One region of the Nocardioides sp. F233 genome, then DNA from elsewhere that is predicted to be linked to it. Evidence: riboswitches for the same ligand, from Rfam matches in the RefSeq annotation. Region 1 holds a riboswitch; the other holds the start of a gene.
What was found. A riboswitch is a leader RNA that binds a small molecule or an ion and turns the genes downstream of it on or off. The one in region 1 is predicted to bind glycine.

Region 1 (4,080 bases):
CGACGTGGGCTCGACGATCCTCGCGATCGTCAGCGGCAGCCTCGTGGGCGCGGTGTTCATGGCGCTGCACTCCGCCCAGGGATCCAAGCTCGGCGTGCCCCAGATGATCCAGGCGCGGGCGCAGTTCGGCATGTACGGCTCGGTGCCGATCACCGTGATCGTGGTGCTGATCTACGTCGGCTGGATCGTGTCGCTGATGGTGCTGGCGCAACAGACTCTGGGCGCGGTGTTCACCGGGCTCGGCCACACCGCCGGCCTGCTGCTCAGCACCGCGCTGACCCTGACCGCCGTCGTGGTCGGCTACCAGCTCATCCTCCGCTTCAACCGCATCATGGTCTGGCTCTCGGGCCTGGCCCTGGTCCTCACCCTCGTCTACACCGGCATGGAGGCCGCTGACGGCGGCGCCAGCATCACCGCCGCGGGCGGCTCGTTCAGCTGGGCCGGCTTCCTCGGGATGGCCTCGGTGGTCGGTGTGTGGCAGCTGTCCTACGCGCCGTACGTCTCCGACTACTCGCGCTACCTGCCCTCGAGCACCGGCACCCGTGCGGCGTTCTGGTACACCTACGCCGGCACCGTGCTCGGTGTGATCGGGGCGATGACCGTCGGTGCCTTCCTGGTCGCGGGGCTCGGCGCGGACGGCGTGCTCGCCGACCTCGACAACATCATGCCGAAGCCGGTGTTCGTCTTCGTGATGCTGGCGTTCTTCCTCGGCGCGATCGACGCCGGTGTGATCAACATGTACGGCTCGTCGCTGTGCGTGCTGACCTGCATCCAGACCTTCAAGCTGAAGTGGGCGCCGCGCGCCTCGGCCCGTCACATCGTCGCCGGCGTGCTCGCGATCGCCGTGTTCGTCGCCTCCACGACCGTCTCCGACGACTTCATGGCCGACTACACGAACTTCATCCTGGTGCTCGCCTACCTGCTGGTGCCGTGGAGCATCATCAACCTGGTCGACTACTACCTGGTCCACAAGGGCCACTACGACCCGAGCTCCTTCAGCGACCCGAACAGCGGCTACGGCTCGTTCAACGTCCCCGCGCTGCTCAGCTACGTCCTCGGCTGCCTCGTCCAGATCCCGTTCATGTCGACCACGCTGTACGTCGGCGCGATCGCGAAGCAGACCGGCGCCGTCGACACCTCCTGGATCGTCGGGAGCATCGCCACCGCCTTCATCTACCTCGGACTGCTCCGCGCCTGGCGCCAGCAGCCGGCTCACGTCCTCACCCCCGAAACGGAGATCTCCGCATGAGCAAGCACCAGCCGATCGGCGCCCTCGAGGCGACGAAGGTCCCGCGGTACGCCGGTCTCGGCACCTTCGCGCGGATCCCGTTGATCGAGTCGGTGCCGGACTACGACGTCGCGATCCTCGGCGTCCCGTTCGACGGCGGTACGTCCTACCGGCCCGGCGCCCGGTTCGGCCCGATGGGCATCCGCCAGGCCTCGCGCCACCTGCGGCCCCGGTTCCACGTCGAGCTCGACACCGCGCCGCTGGACGAGATCCAGGTCGTCGACGCCGGCGACGTGCCCTGCACGCCCTTCAACATCGAGGAGGCCATGCAGCAGATCGAGGACATGGCCCGCGACGTCCACGGCCAGGCCGGCCGCCGCATCGTCACCCTCGGCGGCGACCACACCGTCGCGCTGCCGATGCTGCGGGCCGCGCACGCCCAGCACGGGCGGATCGCGCTGATCCACTTCGACGCCCACCTCGACACCTGGGACACCTACTTCAAGGCGCCGATCACCCACGGCACCGTGTTCCGCCGGGCCTTCGAGGAGGGCCTGCTCGCCGAGGACAAGTCGATCCACATCGGCATCCGCGGCCCGATCTACGACAAGATGGACCTCGTCGACGACGCATCCTTCGGCTTCCGGATCATCCGCGCCGGCGACCTCGACTTCCTCGGCGTCGAGGGGGCCGCGGAGCAGATCCGGCAGCGGGTCGGCGACGCTCCCGTCTACATCTCGATCGACATCGACGTGCTCGACCCGGCCTTCGCGCCCGGCACCGGCACGCCGGAGATGGGCGGGCTCAACAGCCGCGAGCTGCTGCACGTGCTGCGCCGGCTGGACGGGCTCAACATCATCGGCGCCGACGTCGTCGAGACGGCTCCCGACTACGACCACGCGGAGATCACCTGCGTCGCGGCGGCGACGGTCGCCTTCGACCTGGTCACCCTCATGAGCAAGACGCCCTCTTCCGTCGTGTCCTGAGGCGTGCCATCCTGACGCCGTCACAACTGAAGATCTGCCGTTCGTAGCCGAAGCAGGAGAGACCTCGCCACCGAGCGGGGCGCCGTAGGAGCAACTCTCCCCGAGAAACTCTCAGGCACCGTCACTGCTCGTGCGAGGCGACTCTGGAAAGACAGGACCTCCATGACCGGTCCTGCGCCCAAGGTGCAAGCCGCTGCCGCGGTGAAGCTCTCAGGCACCGATGACAGAGCGGGGAGGCCCACCACCACGACGGGAGCCTCCGCATGTCCACGAACGACGCCTTCGACCAGAACCTCGCCGACTACGACCCCGACGTCCACGCGGCGATCAGCGCCGAGCTCGCCCGCCAGCAGGGCACGCTCGAGCTGATCGCCTCGGAGAACTTCGCCCCGGTCGCCGTCATGGAGGCCCAGGGGTCGGTCCTCACCAACAAGTACGCCGAGGGCTACCCGGGCCGCCGCTACTACGGCGGTTGCGAGCACGTCGACGTCATCGAGCAGCTCGCGATCGACCGCGTGAAGGAGCTGTTCGGGGCCGAGGCCGCCAACGTGCAGCCGCACTCCGGCGCCCAGGCCAACGCCGCCGCCATGTTCGCGCTGCTGGACCCGGGTGACACGATCCTCGGCCTCGACCTCGCCCACGGCGGGCACCTGACGCACGGCATGCGGATCAACTTCTCCGGCAAGCTCTACGACGTCGTCGCCTACCACGTCGACGCCGAGGACTTCCGCGTCGACATGGCCGAGGTCGAGCGCCTCGCCCTGGAGCACCGGCCGAAGCTGATCGTGGCCGGGTGGTCGGCGTACCCGCGACAGCTGGACTTCGCCGAGTTCCGCCGCATCGCCGACCTCGTCGGCGCGTACCTCATGGTCGACATGGCCCACTTCGCCGGCCTGGTCGCGACCGGCCTGCACCCGAGCCCGGTCCCGCACGCCGACATCGTCACCACCACCACGCACAAGACGCTCGGCGGTCCGCGCGGTGGCGTGATCCTGTCGAAGGCCGAGCTGGCGAAGAAGATCAACTCGGCGGTCTTCCCCGGCCAGCAGGGCGGCCCGCTCGAGCACGTCGTCGCCGCCAAGGCGGTGGCGTTCAAGATGGCCGCCTCGCCGGCCTTCCGGGAGCGTCAGGAGCGGACCCTGGAGGGGGCCCGCATCCTCGCCGCGCGCCTCACCCAGCCGGACGTGGTCTCCGCGGGTGTCTCGGTGCTGACCGGGGGCACCGAGGTGCACCTGGTCCTCGTCGACCTGCGCGCGTCCGAGCTGGACGGCCAGCAGGCCGAGGACCGTCTCCACTCCATCGGCCTGACCGTCAACCGCAACGCCGTCCCCTTCGACCCCCGCCCGCCGATGGTCACCTCGGGACTGCGGATCGGCACGCCTGCGTTGGCGACGCGGGGGTTCGGTGCCGAGGCCTTCGCGGAGGTCGCCGACATCATCGCGGAGGCGCTGAAGCCGTCGTACGACGACTCGGTCGCTGCCAAGCTGCGGGACCGGGTCGCGGCGCTGGCTGCGGCGTACCCGCTCTACCCGGGGCTGTGATCTGTCCCTTGTGGAGTCATCTGCTCGCACGTCATGCGAGTGGATGACTCCACAAGGCGTCTTGTGAGGACCCGGGTCAGGCCAGCTGGGTGGCGGTGACCCGACCGTCGGCGACCTGCCAATGCTGGTCGAGCCGGACGTTGTCGAGCAGCCTGCGGTCGTGCGAGACCAGGAGCAGCGCGCCGTCGTACGAGTCGAGGGCCTGCTCGAGCTGCTCGATCGCCGGCAGGTCGAGGTGGTTGGTCGGCTCGTCGAGGACGAGGAGGTTGACGCCGCGGGCCTGCAGCAGCGCCATCGCGGCGCGGGTGCGCTCGCCGGGGGAGAG
Region 2 (4,080 bases), 530 kb from region 1:
GGACCGTGGTAGACGGCGTACATGCCGGCGGTCACGGCGAGCAGCACCTGCGCGGTGCAGATGTTCGACGTCGCCTTGTCGCGACGGATGTGCTGCTCGCGGGTCTGCAGTGCGAGGCGGTACGCCAGGTGGCCCTCGGCGTCGACGGAGACGCCGACCAGGCGGCCGGGCAGCTGGCGCTCGAGGCCCTCGCGGACGGCCATGAAGCCGGCGTGCGGGCCGCCGTAGAACAGCGGGACGCCGAAGCGCTGGGCCGAGCCGACGACGACGTCGGCACCGAGGGCGCCGGGCGCCTCGAGCAGGGTCAGCGCGAGCAGGTCGGCGGCGACGACGGCCAGGCCGCCGTGCTCGTGGACGGCGTCGATGACCGGCTTGATGTCGGCCACGCGGCCCGACGCACCGGGGTACTGGATGAGCACGCCGGAGACGGGTCCCTCGGGCAGGCCGTCGGTCAGGTCGGCGACGAGGATCTCGATGCCGAGGCCCTCGCAGCGGGTGGCGACGACGTCGATGGTCTGCGGAAGCGCGTCGGCGTCGATGACGAACGGGCCGGCGGCCTTGCGGTTGGCGCGGTGGGCCAGCGCGACCGCCTCGGCGGCGGCGGTGCCCTCGTCGAGCAGCGAGGAGCCGGCGGTGTGCAGGCCGGCCAGGTCGGCGACCATGGTCTGGAAGTTGATCAGCGCCTCGAGGCGGCCCTGCGAGATCTCCGGCTGGTACGGCGTGTAGGCGGTGTACCAGCTCGGGTCCTCGAGCACGTTGCGGCGGATGACCGCCGGGGTGACCGTGGCGTGGTAACCGATGCCGATCATCGACTCGCCCGGCACGTTGGTACCGGCGAGTGCGCGGAGCTCGGCGGCGGCCGTCTCCTCGTCGACACCGGCGGGCAGGCCCAGCGGGTCGGTGGAGCGGATGGACTTCGGGACGGCGGCGTCCATCAGGGCGTCGAGAGATGCGTGGCCGAGACGGTCGAGCATGGTCTCGACCTGGGCGTCGTCCGGGCCGATGTGACGGTTGACGAAGGGTGCGCTCATGAGCAGAGGTGCTCCTCGGGTCGGGTCGATGAAATGAATCGAGCCCTCCCCCTCTGTCAGCGCGTCACTGCGCCTTCAGAGTTGCCTGCTCCGCACGGTCCTGGCGCCTGAGAGGTTCCGGGGAGGGATTGCCCCTTCGGCGCAGGCACGGGGCCTGACTCTCCCGTGCAGCATCAACAGCAGGTACAGCCTACAGGTACGACGCCTGTGCGGCTGACCTCGTTCGGTGGGTGCTCAGCCGACGTGGCGGGCAGCGCGGCGCGCGGCCAGCTCGTCGCCGGCGACGGGGCCGGTCTGCTCCGACTCGTTGGCGTGCTCGCTCGGGAGCTCGGCCAGCGTGCCCTCGATCTCGCGCCACACGCCACCGATGGCGATGCCGAAGACGCCCTGGCCGCCCTGCAGCAGGTCGATGACCTCGTCGTTGCTGGTGCACTCGTAGACCGAGGCGCCGTCGCTCATCAGGGTGACCTGGGTGAGGTCGTCGGTGCCGCGCTCGCGCAGGTGGCTGACCGCGGTGCGGATGTTCTGCAGCGAGATGCCGGCGTCGAGGAGCCGCTTGATGATCTTGAGGATCAGGATGTCGCGGAAGCTGTAGAGACGCTGCGAGCCGGAGCCCTTGGCGCCGCGCACGCTCGGCTCGATCAGGCCGGTGCGGGCCCAGTAGTCCAGCTGGCGGTAGGTGATGCCGGCGGCGTTGCACGCGGTCGGCCCGCGGTAGCCGAGGTCGCTGGGCAGCGGCGAGACGTCGTCGGTGAACAGAAGGCCCTGCTCCTGCGCGGCAGCAGTCGCCGCGGTCACGTCCTGACCGACCTTCTCGGGCTGCTGCTCGTTCACGGAACCTCCAGGTCGCGGCGCTTCAGGCAAGGGGGATTGCACTGCTGTCATTTCGACTCCCTCAAGGTACGTCCGGGGTGTCGGGCCGGTCAAAGACGTGGCCGGGCGTGTCGCCGAAAACCCTCAACCTGAGGCTGAGGTTGACAGCTCGTTCAGCCCTCGGCGCCGAAGTCCTCCGGCGAGACGTGGTCGAGGAACTCGCGGAACGCCTCGACCTCGTCCTCCTCCTCGGCGGGCGCGGCGAGCCCGGCCTCGGCGAGGACCTCCTCGGAGCAGTAGATCGTCGTACCGGTGCGCAGGGCGAGGGCGATCGAGTCGGAGGGGCGCGCGCTCACCTCGACGCCGGAGGCGAAGACGAGGGTCGCGTAGAAGACGCCCTCGCGCACATCCGTGATCCGGACCTCGCTCAGCTCGTTGCCGGTCGCGGTGAGCACGTCGCGCATCAGGTCGTGGGTCAGTGGCCGCGGCGGGACGACGCCCTGCTGGGCGAACGCGATCGCGGTGGCCTCGACGGCGCCGATCCAGATCGGCAGGTAGCGGTCACCCGCGACCTCCCGGAGCAGCACGATCGGCTGGTTGGAGGGCATCTCCACCCGGACACCCATCACGTCGACCTCGCGCATGCGTCCAGCCTACTGCGTCGCGTCGAGCCGCTCAGGAGGGCTCAGATGCGACGCAGGCCGGCCTTGACCAGGGTCGCGTGGAGGCGCACCGAGAGCGCGGCGATCTCGCTGACCGCCTCCTCCGCGCGAGCGCTCGCACCGGCGTCGCGGCCCTTGCGCGGTGTGACGACCTGCTGGATGAGCCCGACCTCGCGGTCGGCCGCGGTGCGGAAGGCGCGCAGGTGGCGCGGCTCGATGCCGTAGTCGGCCAGCTCGCGTGCGGTCTGCGCGATCACCAGGGCGTCGGTGTCGTAGTGCCCGGTCGCCGAGGAGCTGATGAGAGCGAACGACTCGAGCTGTCCGAGGAGGTCCTCGTCGATCCCTGCCACCTTGATGAGCTCCTTGCGCGAGAGCCGCAACCGGTCGGTACGGCGGAACGACTCGGGCGCGGGCAGTCCGTCGGCACCGAGCGCGACGGTCGGCACGGTCGGGACGACGGGCTCCGGCTCGGGCGGGGCCAGTCCGCGGTCGATGGCGTCGAGGTGCTCGCCGATGACCTTGAGCGGCAGGTAGTGGTCGCGCTGCATCCGCAGGATGTAGCGCAGCCGCTCGATGTCGGCCTCGGAGAACTTGCGGTAGCCGGACGGCGTGCGCTCCGGCTTCACCAGCCCCTCCGACTCCAGGAACCGGATCTTGGGGATGCTGATGTCCTCGAAGTCGGCCCGCAGCCGGTCGAGCACCTGGCCGATGTTGAGCCGTGGCTCCCGCTCGCCCCGAGCGACGGCAGCGGTCATGCTCAGGCGCTCTCGTGACCCGCGAAGAAGACCAGGCGGTACTTGCCGACCTGGACCTCGTCGCTGTCCTTGAGCTGGACCTTCTCGATCCGGTCCCGGTTGACATACGTGCCGTTGAGGCTGCCGGCGTCCTCCACGGTGAACGTGTCACCGTCGCGGCGGAAGACCGCGTGGCGGCGGGAGACCGTGACGTCGTCGAGGAAGATCCCGCTCTCGGGATGACGGCCCGCGCTGACCTCGTCGGCGTCGAGCAGGAACCGGCTGCCGGAGCCCGGTCCCTTCTGCACGACGAGCAGCGCATGGCCGATCGGCAGGGCGTCGACGGCCGCGGCGTCGACCGGGCTCAGGGCGCGGTCGGAGGTCTCGACGCCGGCACCAGCACCCGCGCCACCACCGAATTGGATCGTCGCGGTGGCGTCGGTCAGGGGCGCCGGCTCAGGCGCGACAAGGCGGGTCCCGCACTGCGAGCAGAAGCGGGCGTCATCGGGGTTCTGCCGACCACAGGCGGTGCAGAACGGCATCAGTTGCTCCTCACGGTGGGTCTCTTACGAACCTACCGGATCAGTTGTCGAGCTGGGCCTCGTACGCGGCAGCGTCGAGGAGTCCGTCGAGGTCGCCGGCGTCCGCCGGGACGACCTCGAAGAGCCAGCCGGCGCCGTACGGGTCGGTGTTGACGAGCTCGGGGGTGGCGTCGAGGGCCTCGTTGACGGCCACGACCTCACCGGTGACCGGGGCGTAGACGTCGCTGACCGACTTGGTCGACTCCAGCTCGCCGCACGAGTCGCCGGCCGTGACGGCTGCGCCGACCTCGGGGAGCGA

Region 2: it holds a riboswitch for glycine, as region 1 does, so the genes downstream of both, gcvP (aminomethyl-transferring glycine dehydrogenase) here and glyA (serine hydroxymethyltransferase) in region 1, are expected to answer to the same signal.

Annotation. Positions count from the first base shown of each region.
Region 1 covers NZ_JBVASH010000003.1:73,300-77,379, forward strand. Annotated here, with positions in the region: gene ACZYRU_RS11720 (purine-cytosine permease family protein) at 1-1,249, shown strand, start outside; gene speB (agmatinase) at 1,246-2,214, shown strand; glycine riboswitch at 2,258-2,351, shown strand; glycine riboswitch at 2,352-2,451, shown strand; gene glyA (serine hydroxymethyltransferase) at 2,478-3,755, shown strand; gene ACZYRU_RS11735 (ABC-F family ATP-binding cassette domain-containing protein) at 3,832-4,080, opposite strand, start outside.
Region 2 covers NZ_JBVASH010000003.1:602,920-606,999, reverse strand. Annotated here, with positions in the region: gene gcvP (aminomethyl-transferring glycine dehydrogenase) at 1-1,031, opposite strand, end outside; glycine riboswitch at 1,117-1,207, opposite strand; gene ACZYRU_RS14245 (MerR family transcriptional regulator) at 1,266-1,916, opposite strand; gene ACZYRU_RS14240 (bifunctional nuclease family protein) at 2,018-2,488, opposite strand; gene ftsR (transcriptional regulator FtsR) at 2,530-3,261, opposite strand; gene ACZYRU_RS14230 (FHA domain-containing protein) at 3,264-3,782, opposite strand; gene gcvH (glycine cleavage system protein GcvH) at 3,823-4,080, opposite strand, start outside.